Regions from separate parts of the Streptomyces sp. NPDC017979 genome, predicted to be linked through region 1. Evidence: riboswitches for the same ligand, from Rfam matches in the RefSeq annotation. Region 1 holds a riboswitch; each other region holds the start of a gene.

Region 1 (4,908 bases):
CCCGCCAGGCCCTCTGGTGGGCTGAGGTGGGGGTGCCCCCGTGCTCGCAGGGCACAGGGGCGGGAGGAACTGTGGGACAAGCCCCACCGGCCCGCGGGGAAACCGCGGCCACGTCCAGCCCAACGGCCCCGGCCGTGGGCGGACCAAGGGCCGGGCGTCGTCAGAACGCAGGGCGTTCCGGGTCTAGCGCGGCCAGGCCGTCGGCTGGCGACGACGCCTCGGCGAAGTGGCGGCGGGGGATGCGGCCGGCCCGGTACGCCAGCCGGCCCGCCTCCACTCCGTACCGCATCGCCTCCGCCATCCGCGCCGGCTCCTGCGCCCGGGTGACCGCGGAGGCGAGCATCACCGCGTCGCACCCCAGCTCCATCGCGAGCGCGGCGTCCGACGCGGTGCCCGCCCCGGCGTCCAGCACCACCGGCACGCCAGCCTGCTCGACGATCAGCCGGAAGTTGTGCGGATTGCGGATGCCGAGGCCGGAGCCGATGGGGGAGCCCAGCGGCATGACCGCGGCACAGCCGACGTCCTCCAGCCGGCGCGCGAGCACGGGGTCGTCGTTGGTGTACGGCAGGACCGTGAAACCGTCGTCGACCAGGGTCTCCGCGGCGTCCAGCAGCTCGACCGGGTCGGGCAGCAGGGTCCGCTCGTCGGCGACGACCTCCAGCTTGACCCAGTCGGTGCCCAGGGCCTCGCGGGCCAGGCGGGCGGTCAGCACCGCCTCGCCTGCGGTGAAGCAGCCGGCGGTGTTGGGCAGGACCCGGATGCCCAGGCGGGTCAGCACGGAGAGCACGGAGCCCTGCACGGTGGGGTCGACGCGGCGCATCGCGACGGTGGTGAGCTGGGTGCCGCTGGCGACGAGGGAGCGTTCGAGGACGTCGAGGCTGGGCGCCCCGCCCGTCCCCATGATCAGTCGGGACGTGAAGGTGGTGTCGCCGATGGTCAGCAGGTCGTCGGCCACGTCGCTCACCCTCCCTGCACGGCGGTGAGGACTTCGACGCGGTCGCCGTCGCCCAGGAGCGTGCCGGGCCAGGCGCTGCGCGGGACGACGGTCTCGTTGACGGCGGCGGCGACGCCGGCGGGGGCCGCGGTCAGCTCGGCGACGAGGGCGGCGAGCGTGGTGGGCGTGGCGAGTTCACGCCGTTCGCCGTTGACGGAGACAACCAGGGGAAAACTGTTCATACGGGCTGCTCCTGAGGGACGGGGGTGAAGCGAGCGGGGGTGAAGGGATGGGCTTCTTCGGGCAGGGCGCCGTCGGTCAGGGCCGCGGCGAGCACGTCGCCGGTCAGCGGGGTCAGGAGGACGCCGTTGCGGTAGTGGCCGGTGGCCAGCAGCAGGCCCGGCAGCTCGGTCGGGCCGAGCAGCGGTGCGTTGTCGGGCGAGCCGGGCCGCAGTCCGGCGCGGGTCTCCGTGAGCGGGAGTTCCGTGATGCCGGGGACGAGTTCATGGGCGTCCCGCAGCAGTTCGTAGACCCCGCCGGCGGTGACGGTGGTGTCCCAGCCCAGCTCCTCGCTGGTCGCGCCGATGACGAGCTCCCCGCTCTCGCGGGGCACCAGATAGACGTGGCTGCCGCGGACGACGGCGCGCACGGTCCGGGACAGGAAGGGGGCGTAGGGCGCGGGCACCCGGAGGCGGATGACCTGCCCCTTCACCGGCCGCACCGGTGGGCGTACGGAAGGAGGCAGCCCGTCGAGCCGGCCACTGAGGCTGCCCGCGGCGAGCACGGTCTGGCCGGCGGCCAGCCGGGTGCCGTCCGCGAGGGCGACGCCCACGGCCCGGTCGCGGTCCACCAGCAGCCGGGCCGCCCGGTCCCGGTGGAAGGTGACGCCGGCCCGTTGGCAGGCGGTGAGCAGCGCGGACGCGAGCCGCCGAGGATCGACCTGGTGGTCCCCGTCGACCCGTAGCCCGCCGCGTACGCCCGGCGCCAGCATCGGTTCCAGCCGGCGGCACTCACGGCCGGTGAGCCATTCGGACTCCAGCCCGGAGCGCTGCTGGAGTGCGTGCAGCTCCCGCAGATGGGCGCGGTCGTCGGCGTCGAGCGCGACGGCGAGCGTGCCGCAGGCGCGGTATCCGATGTCCGATCCGCTGGCTTCTTCGAGTTCGGCGGCGAAGTCCGGGTAGCGGCGGGCCGACTCCAGGTTGAGGGCGAGCAACGCCTGTTCCCCGTAGTGGAGTTCGGTGACCGCGGCGAGCATGCCGGCCGCGACCTGCGCGGCGCCGCCGCCGGGCGCCGGGTCCAGCACGGTGACGCGCAGGCCGCGCTGGGCGGTGCGCCAGGCCGTGACGAGCCCGATGATGCCGCCGCCGATGACGAGGACGTCGGCGGGGCGCGTGGTCGGTGCGGGCAGCGGTGCCGGCGGTGTCGTGGGTGACGGTGCGGGCGGTGGCCCCGTCGTCCGCGGTGGTTCGGGGCTCCCCGATGGCCAAAGAGCGTGCGGCATGGGTCTTCAGCTCCTCCCTTCGCCGGCATGACCCGGATCAGGTTCGTACGGTCGGAGGCCGCCCAGCCTCCCTCTCAGCCCGGTGCGTCCGGGCTCCCGCGGGTGCTTTACGGTGGCCACCCTAACCCCAGCCCGTGACGTGCCGTAAGGGCGGTCGGGGCCGGTGGGACACCGTGCTCCGGGCGCGTCCGGGGCGCATGAGCGCGAAAGGACGGTTCACCGTGGCAGGCTCGCTGGACGGACTCGTGCTGTCGCCCGTCGCCGATCAGGCGCCGGGTCAGGTCGGGGTGCGCACCCGCTTTGCGTACCACGAGCAGGACGGCCGGGTCTGGGCCCATTACGAGGGCGGGGACGTGGTCCGCGGCCATCTGGTCGGCACCCGCGAAGGCGACCGGCTGGACTTCCGCTACGTCCAGTTGCGCACCGACGGCAGCACCTCGGCGGGGCACTGCGTCTCGACCGTGGTGGAGCTGCCCGACGGGCGCATCCGGCTGGAGGAGAGCTGGGAGTGGGAGTCGCAGGAGGGCAACGGGACGAGCGTCGTGGAGCAGGTGCCGTAGGGGTTGCGAGCCCGGGCGCGGGCGTCGGGTGCGCGCCAGGCGCGGGCGCCGGGCCGGTGTGCGACACCCCACTGTTCTGACGGTTCGTCAGGTGCGTAAGGTTGACGGGTGAGCGAGCAGCAGACACAGCAGCAGGCGCGAGGCGTGGTCATCGTCGGTGCGGGCATGGCGGGTGTGCAGACCGCCGTCGCCCTGCGGGAGGGCGGCTTCGTCGGCCCCGTCACCCTGATCGGCGCCGAACCCCACCAGCCCTACGACCGCCCCCCGCTCTCCAAGGCCGTCCTGCTCGGCAAGGCCGAGGACTCCGCCTTCGACGTCGACTTCGAGGCGCTCGCCGTCGAGCTCCGGCTCGGCTGCGAGGTGACCGGGCTGCGCCACTCCGCACGCGAGCTGGACACCGAAGCCGGGCCCGTCCCGTACGACGTCCTGGTCATCGCCAGCGGCGCCGAACCCGTCACCCTGCCCGGGACGGCCGCCGTCCCCGGCGTCCACCTGCTGCGCACGCTCGACGACGCCGAGCGGCTCAAGCCCGTCCTCAGCCGGCAGCACGACATCGTCGTGGTGGGCGCCGGCTGGATCGGCGCCGAGTTCGCCACCGCGGCCCGGGAGGCCGGCTGCGCCGTCACCGTCGTCGAGGCCGCCGACCGGCCCCTCGCCGAAGCGCTGCCCGCCGAGGTCACCGCCCCCATGGCGCAGTGGTACGCCGAAGCCGGCGTCGACCTGGTCACCGGCGCGCGCGTGGCCGGGGTCGAGCCCGGGAGCGTCGTCCTGGCCGACGGGCGGCGCTTCCCCGCCGACGCCGTCGTCGTCGGCATCGGCGCCCGCCCCGCCACCGGCTGGCTCGCCGGCTCCGGGATCGCCACCGACCCGGACGGTGCCGTCACCGCCGACGCGCATCTGCGGACCTCGCTGACCGGCGTGTACGCGGTGGGGGACTGCGCGTCCTTCCCCTCGGCCCGCTACGGCCGGCGCCTGCTGGTGCACCACTGGGACAACGCGCTCCAGGGGCCGCGCACCGTCGCCGTCAACGTCATCGCCGAATTGGCCGGCGCGGGCCCGGCCGGTGCCACGGCTGCGGCGGCCGAGCCGCCGGAGGTCTACGACCCCGTGCCGTACTTCTGGTCCGAGCAGTTCGGCCGGTTCGTGCAGTACGTCGGCAACCACGCGGACGCCGACGCGCTCGTGTGGCGCGGCAGCCCCGCCGACCCCGCCTGGTCGGTGCTGTGGCTGCGGGACGGCGTGCTCGTCGCCCTGCTCGCCGTCGGCCGACCGCGCGACCTGGCCCAGGGCCGACGCGTCGTCCAGGCCGGCGGACGGCTGGATCCGCGGCTCGCCGCGGACCCCTCGGTCCCCCTGAAGGCCGCGTCCAGCTAGGGCGCGCCCGCCCCGGTGCCACGCCGCTGACCAGGTGGTCCGCCCCGCGGGGCGCCCGGATGGCGGCAGTCGACCGGGGGGCTCCCGCTACCCACTGTCGGTCCCAGATGGCAGGCTTGTCCCGTGACCGAGATTGACGCAAAGATCGATGCCCTCGTCCCCGACTGGCTCACCCTGCCCGACATCGCCGAAATGTTGGACGTCGAGGTGACGCGCGTGCGCCAGTTGGTGAAGGAGGGCCAGCTGATCGCCGTGCGCCGTGGGGAGCGGCGCGTACTCCAGGTCCCTGCCGCTTTCATCAGCGGCTCGAAGGTGGTCAAGGGCCTCAGCGGCACCCTGACGCTCCTGAAGGACGACGGCTTCACGGACCAAGAGATGCTGGAGTGGCTCTTCACGCCGGATCCGAGCCTGCCGGGCACCCCGGCGCAGGCCCTCGGGGAGAACCGCGGCACGGAAGTGAAGCGCAGGGCGCAGGCGCTCGCCGTCTGACGTCCGCGGCCCGGCGGCTGCCGCGGTAGCCGCCGCCCCGTGCACCCCGC
Region 2 (4,908 bases), on a different contig from region 1:
TGAGGGGGGACGGGGGAACCCGGGCGGCCCGGCACGGCGGATCCACGGGGACGGCCCCCGCGGGCGGGCGAGTCGCCCGTCACCATGTTCTGGGGGTGATTCGTGGCCACGGCGGCGAGCGAGGGTGCTCCCCCCACCCTGATCACATCCGTGCAGCGGGCGCTCAGGCTGCTGGAGGCGGCCTCCCGTCATCCGGCCGGCGCGCCCGCGAAGGTGCTGGCCCGACAGGCCCGCCTCCCCCTGCCCACCGCGTACCACCTGCTGCGCACCCTGGCGCACGAGGGGTATCTGCGCCGGGAGAAGGGGGTGTTCGTGCTCGGGGACGCCCTGGATCGGCTGGGTCCGGTGGGCGGGGCGGTGCAGCACCGTCGCGACGAGCTCGAAGGTTCGCTGGAGCACTGGCGGGACGCGATCGGCGTGCCCGTCTACTTCGCGGTCTACCGCGAGGGCGAGATCGACATCACCGGCATCGCCGACGCACCGCACGCCCCCGCCGTCCGCGAGTGGGCCGAATTCCGTGCGACCGGCCATGCGCACGCCCTCGGGCAGTGCCTGCTCGGCCAACTCGACGACGCGGCCCTCCTCGACCACCTCGACCGCTACCCCGTGCGCCCCCTGACGCCGCACTCCGTACCGGACCGGCGCGCCCTGCTGGACCGGCTCGCGACGAGGGGTTGCGCGGACCCCGTGATCGAGCGGCAGGAGTACGCGGTCGGCACGGTCTGCGCCGCCATCCCCATCGCCACCGGCGCCGGCTCCGCCACCGGGCCCAGCTCCGACTGCGACTCCGACGTCGCCGCGGCGATGGCGATATCGCTGCCGCTCGATCAGGAGGAACGATTGCTCCCGGCGATCGAGCAACTGAGGACGGGGATAGGCCGTTTGCTGGGTTCCCTCGCCTCCTCTATCAGTATCTGAAAAATCACTCCTTGTAGTCCTCTGGTCGCATACAGCACGATTGTGGGAAGAGGCTCAGGGGTATCCTTCCTGACCCGTTTTCTGCTGACTTCATCCAGAAGGCTGCCAACCAGGCCCGATCCGGGCCTCCTTCACTGCGGGGTACACGATGCGCGACGAGTCGGTCCAGGCCGAGGTCCTGATGAACTTCCTTGTCTCCGAGGAGCTCTCGTTCCGGATCCCGGTGGAGCTCCGCTACGAGATCGAGGATCCGTACGCCGTGCGGATGACCTTCCACCTGCCCGGCGACGCCCCGGTGACCTGGGCGTTCAGCCGTGACCTGCTGCTCGACGGCATCGTCGGACCGAGCGGGGACGGCGACGTGCACATCGCCCCGATGGGCCCCGGCGAACTCGCCGACCTGGGCATCCGGCTCCAGGTCGGCGGGGACTGCGCGCTCTTCCAGGTCAGCGCCGCCCCCGTGGTCGCCTTCCTGGACCGCACCGACCGACTGGTCCCGCTCGGTCAGGAGCGGGCCTTCGGCGACTTCGACACCGACCTGGAACAGGTGCTCAGGTCCATCCTCACCGGGGAGAACGCCGGCTGACCGGCCCGCGCCGCCCCCTCGCCCGGCTGGCCGGGCCGCGCCGTCGCTCCTTCGGGCCGACCGGCCCGCGCAGCTACTTCTTGCGGCGCCGGCCCCGGCCCGAACCACGGCTCGCGGGCACCGCCGCCCCACCCGCCTGCGGACGGTCGGCGGAGACCACCAGCGCCGCGAGCGCGGTGGTCACCGGGACCGAAGCGACCAGTCCGATCGACCCCACGAGGGTCCGGACGATCTCCTCCGCCACCAACTCGCTGTTGGCGACCGTCGCCACCCCGCTCTGCGCGATGGTGAAGAGCAGCAACAACGGCAGCGCGGCACCCGCGTAGGCGAGCACCAACGTGTTCACCACGGAGGCGATGTGGTCGCGACCGATCCGGATGGCCGCGCGGTACAGCGCCCGCGGCCCCATCCCCGGATCGGCCTGCCGCAACTCCCACACGGCCGAGGTCTGGGTGACCGTCACGTCGTCGAGCACCCCGAGCGAGCCGATGATGACGCCCGCCAGCAGCAGACCGCTCATGTCGATCTCCGGATAGAGACCGTGGATCAGACCGGTGTTGTCGTCGGTGTTGCCCGACAGCACCGCCCACTCGATGAAGATCGAACCGAGCAGCCCGATCAACAGCAGCGAGATCAGCGTCCCGAGGACCGCGACCGAGGTGCGCGCCGTCAGCCCGTGACACATGTAGAGCGCGATCAGCATGATGGCGCTCGCCCCGACCACCGCGACGACCAGCGGGTTGGACCCCTCCAAGATCGCCGGCAGGATGAACAGCGTCAGTACGGCGAACGAGATCACCAGCGCAATCAGCGCCATCACCCCGCGCATCCGCCCCACCAGCACCACCGCGAGGGCGAAGATCCCGGCCACCACCGCCAGCGGAACCTTCCGGTTCACGTCGATGACGGCGTACTGAAGGTCCGGCGGCGCGTCCGGCGCGTACGCCACCACCACCTCCTGCCCCTTCTCCAACTGCCGCACCGCGTCGGGCTGGACGATCTCCGCGAAGGCGCGGCCCTTGTGCTGGCCGGAGTCGATCGTGATGGTGGCCTTCTTGCACTCGCCCTGCTGCGCGGCGATCGCCTCGCGGCCCTGGGGCGTGCTGGCGTCGCCGGTCGGCGGCACCTGGGCGGAGTTCACGGACTTGCAGTCGATCCGCTCGATCCGGGTCACCGTGGCCTGTTCGGTCTGTCGGTCGAAGCCCACGCCGGTGCGCTCGTGGCCGGGCGCCGAGCCGGGCCAGAGGATGGCGAGACCCACGACGACCGCCGTGGCGAAAGGGATCAGCACCGCGGCGATGACCCGGCGCAGATGCCGCGAGACGGGCGCGGCGGGCCCGTGCCCGTGGCTGTGTCCGTGTCCGTGGCCGTGTCCAGGGCCGTGTTGGTGGCCGTGTTCATGGCCGGGCGCGGGCTGGGGAGCAGGACCCTGCTGGGGGCCGGGCGGTGGTGAGGTCACCGACCGATCATCGCAAGAACGGCAGGGGCCCCCTGGCCAGCACGCCAGAAATGACGCTAGCGTGGTGCCACCTTTGCACACGCGGGAGCTCGGAGCACCGGGCTGAGAGGGCGCTGACCTCCGTAGACGTACTGCAGGGCCGATCGCGAAAGCGCCGGCACGCCACACGTCCCGGACACCGCTGCGTCGACCGCCGAACCTGTTACCGGGTAATGCCGGCGTAGGGAGTAGGTCTTCCATGACCGTTCAGGACGCACGCACGCCTGCCGTCGAACCCGCTGTCGACGGCGAGCGCACACCGGGCTGGCACAAGGCGTACGTCGGGGGTTCCCGCCCCGACCTGCGGGTGCCGGTCCGTCAGGTGCACCTCACCAACGGCCGGGACGTGACGCTGTACGACACCTCCGGCCCGTACACCGACCCCACCGTCGAGACCGACGTGCGCCGCGGTCTGGTCCCGCTGCGCGAGAGCTGGATCGTCGCCCGCGGCGACACCGAGGAGTACGCGGGCCGCCCCGTTCGCCCCGAGGACGACGGGATCAAGCACACCTCGCCCCGCGGCGGGCTGCGCAACCTCGACGCGGTCTTCCCCGGGCGCCCGCGCCAGCCGCGCCGCGGCCGGGACGGCCGGCCGGTGACCCAACTCGCCTACGCCCGCCGCGGCGAGATCACCCCCGAGATGGAGTTCGTCGCCCTGCGGGAGAACGTCTCCCCCGAGGTCGTGCGGGAGGAGATCGCGGCCGGCCGCGCCGTGCTGCCGGCCAACGTCAACCACCCGGAGATCGAGCCGATGATCATCGGCAAGCGGTTCCTGGTGAAGGTCAACGCCAACATCGGCAACTCCGCCGTGACCTCCTCCATCGAGGAGGAGGTGGAGAAGATGACCTGGGCCACCCGCTGGGGCGCCGACACCGTCATGGACCTGTCCACCGGCCGCAACATCCACACCACCCGGGAGTGGGTGCTGCGCAACTCCCCCGTGCCGATCGGCACCGTGCCGCTGTACCAGGCGCTGGAGAAGGTCGACGGCAAGGCCGAGGAGCTGACCTGGGAGATCTACAAGGACACCGTGATCGAGCAGGCCGAGCAGGGCGTCGACTACATGACGGTGCACGCCGGCGTACTGCTGCGGTACGTGCCGCTCACCGCCCGCCGCAAGACCGGCATCGTCTCCCGCGGCGGCTCGATCATGGCCGCCTGGTGCCTGGCGCACCACAAGGAGTCGTTCCTGTACGAGCACTTCGAGGAGCTGTGCGAGATCCTCGCCGCGTACGACGTGACGTACTCCCTCGGTGACGGGCTGCGGCCCGGCTCCATCGCGGACGCCAACGACGAGGCGCAGTTCGCCGAGCTGAAGACGCTCGGCGAGCTCAACAAGATCGCCAAGCGGATGAACGTGCAGACCATGATCGAGGGCCCCGGTCACGTGCCCATGCACAAGATCAAGGAGAACATCGACCTCCAGCAGGAGATCTGCGAGGAGGCGCCGTTCTACACCCTCGGCCCGCTCACCACGGACGTGGCGCCGGCGTACGACCACATCACCTCCGGCATCGGCGCGGCGATGATCGCCTGGTGGGGCACGGCCATGCTCTGTTACGTGACGCCCAAGGAGCACCTGGGGCTGCCCAACCGGGACGACGTGAAGACCGGAGTGATCACGTACAAGATCGCGGCGCACGCGGCGGACCTCGCCAAGGGGCACCCGGGGGCGCAGGAGTGGGACGACGCGCTCTCCGACGCGCGGTTCGAGTTCCGCTGGGAGGACCAGTTCAACCTGGCGCTCGACCCGGACACCGCACGGGAGTTCCACGACGAGACGCTGCCGGCCGAGCCGGCGAAGACGGCGCACTTCTGCTCGATGTGCGGCCCGAAGTTCTGCTCGATGAAGATCAGCCAGTCCATCTCGGAGCAGTTCGGCGGGGCGGCGTCGGCGGACGCGACG
Region 3 (4,908 bases), on a different contig from region 1:
CTCACGGCCCTCGCCGTGCTGGTGTGGCGGATGACGGAGCCGCCCGAGGGGTACCTGAAGGACGTCACGGCGGGGATCTTCGCCGTGTTCTACGTGCCGTTCCTGGCGACCTTCGTCGCCATGATGCTCACGGCCGACGACGGTGCCTGGCGGGTGTTCGCGTTCCTCCTCCTCACGGTGGTCAGCGACACCGGCGCGTACGCGGTCGGCTGGCGCTTCGGCAAGCGCAAGCTCGCTCCGCGGATCAGTCCCGGGAAGACCCGCGAGGGGCTGTTGGGCGCGGTGGGCTTCGCCATGGTGGCGGGCGCGCTGTGCATGCAGTTCATGATCGACGACGGCACCTGGTGGCAGGGTCTGCTGCTGGGCCTCGCGGTGGCGGTCAGCGCGACGCTGGGAGACCTCGGCGAGTCGATGATCAAGCGAGACCTCGGCATCAAGGACATGGGCACGCTGCTGCCGGGACACGGCGGCATCATGGACCGGTTGGACTCGTTGCTGCCGACGGCGCCCGTGGTCTGGTTGTTGTTCGTGGTGTTCGTAGGAAGCGGCTGACCTGCGGCTTCACGGTGAAGGGCTTGTTATCCACAGGATGGCGAGCCCTTCGTCGTATCTCTGCGACACTGGATGGACCATGCCCAAGCCCGGAGAACTCACATTCATCGCGCCTCGCGGAGCCAAGAAGCCCCCGAGGCACCTCGCCGACCTCTCGCCCGCCGAGCGGAAGGACGCCGTCGCCGCGATCGGCGAGAAGCCCTTCCGCGCCAAGCAGCTCTCGCAGCACTACTTCGCCCGGTACGCGCACGACCCGGCGCAGTGGACGGACATCCCGGCCGCCGCGCGGGAGAAGCTGGCCGCGGAGCTGCTGCCCGATCTGATGTCGGTGGTGCGGCACATCTCCTGCGACGAGGACACCACCCGCAAGACCCTGTGGCGGCTGCACGACGGGACGCTCGTCGAGTCCGTGCTGATGCGCTATCCCGACCGGGTGACGATGTGCATCTCCTCCCAGGCCGGCTGCGGGATGAACTGCCCGTTCTGCGCCACCGGGCAGGCCGGCCTCGACCGCAACCTGTCGACCGCGGAGATCGTGCACCAGATCGTGGACGGGATGCGGGCCCTGCGCGACGGCGAGGTCCCCGGCGGCCCCGCCCGGCTGTCGAACATCGTCTTCATGGGCATGGGCGAGCCGCTGGCGAACTACAAGCGGGTGGTCGGCGCGATCCGTCGGCTCACCGACCCCGAGCCCGACGGCCTCGGACTGTCCCAGCGCGGGATCACGGTCTCCACCGTCGGCCTGGTGCCGGCGATGCTCCGCTTCGCGGACGAGGGCTTCAAGTGCCGGCTCGCGTTGTCGCTGCACGCCCCGGACGACGAGCTGCGTGACACGCTCGTCCCGGTGAACACCCGCTGGAAGGTCCGCGAGGTCCTGGACGCCGCGTGGGAGTACGCGGAGAAGTCGGGCCGCCGCGTCTCCATCGAGTACGCGCTGATCCGTGACATCAACGACCAAGCGTGGCGCGGTGACCTGCTGGGACGGCTCCTGAAGGGCCGACGCGTCCATGTGAACCTGATTCCGCTGAACCCCACTCCGGGGTCGAAGTGGACGGCGTCGAGGCCGGAGGACGAGAAGGCGTTCGTGGCGGCGATCGCGGCGCACGGCGTTCCGGTCACGGTGCGGGACACCCGGGGTCAGGAGATCGACGGCGCGTGCGGACAGCTCGCGGCGTCCGAGCGCTGACGGCAGCTCCCTCAGTAGGTCCCTCAGCAGGGCGGGCCACGAGGCCGAGTTCGGATGTCGGGCCGCGGGCGCAGGACTCGGGGCGAGGGTGCGCACGGCCACCCACCCCTGCTGCCGTCCGCGGGTGACCTTGTAAGCTGACCCGTACATCTACATAAATCCGACAGGGGAGCGCCACAGCGCTGAGAGTGCGGTACCCATCAGACCGCAGACCCTCTGAACCTCGCCCAGGTCATTCTGGGTAGGAAGTTCGGTCACCACTCAAGCTGTTGCGCCCTGCCCGGGTCCACGACGGGACCGGGCCGGGCCGCGTCTCTTCCTGGCCACCCCCAGGAGGAATCCATCCGTGAGCAGTATCAGGAAGAAGACGGCCGCCGCGCTGGCCGCGGCGCTCGGCGTGAGCGTGCTCGCCGCCTGCGGCGGCGAGTCCTCCGGTGACTCCGGTGCCAAGGGCGGCGACGGCAAGGGCTCGAAGACGGTCACGCTGGTGAGCCACGATTCCTTCGCCGCCTCCGAGGCCGTGCTCAAGGAGTTCACCCGGCAGACCGGCTACACCGTCAAGGTCCTCAAGAGCGGGGACACCGCGGTCGCGCTCAACAAGGAGATCCTGACGAAGGGCTCTCCGCAGGGCGACGTGTTCTTCGGCGTCGACAACACCCTGCTGTCCCGGGCGCTCGACAACGGCGTCTTCACCCCGCACGAGGCCAAGGGCCTCGACCAGGTGCCGGCCACCGTGCAGCTCGACAAGGACAAGCACCGGGTCACCCCGATCGACACCGGCGACGTCTGCGTCAACTACGACAAGAAGTACTTCGCGGACAAGAAGCTCGCGCCGCCGCAGACCTTCGAGGACCTGGCCAAGCCCGAGTACAAGGACCTGCTGGTCGTGGAGAACGCGGCCACGTCCTCCCCGGGCCTGAGCTTCGTCCTCGGCACCGTCGCGCACTTCGGCGAGGACGGTTGGCAGGACTACTGGAAGCAGCTCAAGGGCAACGGCGTCAAGGTCGTCGACGGCTGGGAGCAGGCTTACAACGAGGAGTTCTCCGGGTCCGCCGGCGGAAAGAAGGCCAAGGCGGACCGGCCGCTGGTGGTTTCGTACGCCTCCAGCCCGCCGGTCGAGGTGCTGTTCGCCGAGCCGCAGCCGACCGAGGCGCCCACCGGCGTCGCCACCGGAACCTGCTTCCGACAGGTCGAGTTCGCGGGCCTGCTGAAGGGCGCGAAGAACGAGGCCGGCGGAAAGGCCCTGCTGGACTTCATGGTCTCCAAGACCTTCCAGGAGGACATGCCGCTGAACATGTTCGTCAACCCGGTGGTCAGCGGGGCGAAGCTGCCCGAGCTGTTCACCCGGCACGGCGCGGTGGTCGAGAAGCCGGCGACGCTGGCGCCCGACACCATTTCCAAGAACCGTGAGCAGTGGGTTCAGACGTGGTCCTCGCTCGTGGTGAAGTAGCCCGGCCCGCGGCGGGCCGCCGCGGCCGGGCGCCCCGCACGGGGAACGCGACGCGGCTCGCCCTGATGGCGCTGCCCGTCGCGTTCTTCGGCGTCTTCTTCGCGTACCCCGTGGCCGCGATCGTCGGCCGCGGGCTGCGGGACGGCGGTCGTTGGCAGTTCGGGCGCATCGGTGAGGTGCTGAGCCGCCCGGACGTCCTCGACGTGCTGTGGTTCACCACCTGGCAGGCGCTCGCGTCGACCGCGCTCACCCTGCTCGTCGCGCTGCCGGGAGCGTACGTCACGGCCCGCTACGACTTCCCGGGCAAGCGGCTGCTGCGGGCCGTGGTGACCGTGCCGTTCGTGCTGCCGACCGTCGTCGTCGGCACCGCCTTCCTCGCGCTGCTGGGCCGCGGCGGACTGCTCGACGAGACGTTCGGGATCCGGCTCGACACCACGGTGTGGGCGATCCTCCTCGCGCACGTCTTCTTCAACTACGCCGTGGTGGTGCGGACCGTGGGCGGCCTGTGGGCACAGCTCGACCCGCGTCAGGAGGAGGCGGCGCGGGTGCTGGGCGCCGGCCGCTTCGCCGCCTGGCGCACGGTCACGCTCCCGGCGCTCGCGCCGTCCCTGGCCGCCGCGGCGCTGATGGTCTTCCTCTTCACCTTCACCTCCTTCGGCGTGGTCCAGATCCTGGGCGGCCCCGGCTTCGCCACCTTGGAGGTGGAGATCTACCGGCAGACCGCGCAACTGTTGGACCTGCGCACGGCCGCCGTCCTGACCCTGGTGCAGTTCGCCGCCGTCGGCGCGGTATTGGGCGTGCACGCGTGGACGGTGCGGCGCCGGGAGGGCGCGCTGACGCTGGTGGACCCCACGTCCACCGCCCGCCGGCCGCACGGGGTGCGGCAGTGGGCGCTGCTCGGCGGGGTGCTGACCACGGTCGCCCTGCTGGTGCTGGTGCCGCTGGGGGTGCTGGTGGAACGGTCGCTGTCCACCCCCGACGGATACGGCTTCGACTACTACCGGGCGCTCGGCTCGCTGGACGCGAGCGGGGGCGCGTTCCTCGTACCACCGGTGCACGCCGTGGGGAACTCGCTGAAGTACGCGCTGGCCGCGACGGCGATCGCGGTCGTCGTGGGCGGGCTCGCGGCGGCGGCGCTGGCCCGTCGGCCCGGGCCGGAGGGCCGGGAGCGCGGGGCGGGGCGGCTGGTGCGCGGCTTCGACGCGCTGTTGATGTTGCCGCTCGGGGTCTCGGCGGTGACGGTGGGCTTCGGCTTCCTGATCACGCTCGACGAGCCGCCGTTGGACCTGCGGGCCTCGTGGATCCTGGTGCCGTTGGCGCAGGCGCTGGTCGGCGTGCCGTTCGTGGTGCGCACCATGCTGCCGGTGCTGCGCGCGGTCGACGGGCGGCTGCGGGAGGCGGCGGCGGTCCTCGGGGCCTCGCCGCTGCGGGTGTGGCGGGAGGTGGACCTGCCGTTGGTGCGGCGTGCCCTGCTGATCGCCGCGGGCTTCGCGTTCGCCGTGTCGCTCGGGGAGTTCGGCGCGACCGTCTTCATCGCCAGACCCGACAACCCGACGCTGCCGGTCGCCGTCGCCCGGCTGCTGGGACGGCCCGGCGAACTCAACTACGGGCAGGCGATGGCCCTGAGCACGATCCTGATGGTGGTGTGCGCGGGCGCGCTGCTGTTGTTGGAGCGGATCCGCCTGCGCACGACCAACGGCTCGACCGGGGAGTTCTGATG

Evidence for each region. A riboswitch is a leader RNA that binds a small molecule or an ion and turns the genes downstream of it on or off. The one in region 1 is predicted to bind thiamine pyrophosphate.
Region 2: another riboswitch for thiamine pyrophosphate. It lies ahead of thiC (phosphomethylpyrimidine synthase ThiC); the one in region 1 lies ahead of thiO (glycine oxidase ThiO).
Region 3: another riboswitch for thiamine pyrophosphate. It lies ahead of ACH4E8_RS00410 (thiamine ABC transporter substrate binding subunit); the one in region 1 lies ahead of thiO (glycine oxidase ThiO).

What each region holds. Positions count from the first base shown of each region.
Region 1 is NZ_JBIRGU010000003.1:724,464-729,371, forward strand. It holds gene ACH4E8_RS12720 (thiazole synthase) at 161-955, opposite strand; gene thiS (sulfur carrier protein ThiS) at 961-1,176, opposite strand; gene thiO (glycine oxidase ThiO) at 1,173-2,435, opposite strand; TPP riboswitch at 2,433-2,545, opposite strand; gene ACH4E8_RS12735 (hypothetical protein) at 2,657-2,995, shown strand; gene ACH4E8_RS12740 (NAD(P)/FAD-dependent oxidoreductase) at 3,104-4,369, shown strand; gene ACH4E8_RS12745 (Rv2175c family DNA-binding protein) at 4,493-4,858, shown strand.
Region 2 is NZ_JBIRGU010000009.1:241,442-246,349, reverse strand. It holds gene ACH4E8_RS23455 (IclR family transcriptional regulator) at 151-918, shown strand; gene ACH4E8_RS23450 (SsgA family sporulation/cell division regulator) at 1,067-1,504, shown strand; gene ACH4E8_RS23445 (YibE/F family protein) at 1,578-2,963, opposite strand; TPP riboswitch at 3,035-3,207, shown strand; gene thiC (phosphomethylpyrimidine synthase ThiC) at 3,202-4,908, shown strand, end outside.
Region 3 is NZ_JBIRGU010000001.1:97,105-102,012, reverse strand. It holds gene ACH4E8_RS00420 (phosphatidate cytidylyltransferase) at 1-552, shown strand, start outside; gene rlmN (23S rRNA (adenine(2503)-C(2))-methyltransferase RlmN) at 632-1,738, shown strand; TPP riboswitch at 1,894-2,004, shown strand; gene ACH4E8_RS00410 (thiamine ABC transporter substrate binding subunit) at 2,085-3,188, shown strand; gene ACH4E8_RS00405 (ABC transporter permease) at 3,254-4,906, shown strand; gene ACH4E8_RS00400 (ABC transporter ATP-binding protein) at 4,906-4,908, shown strand, end outside.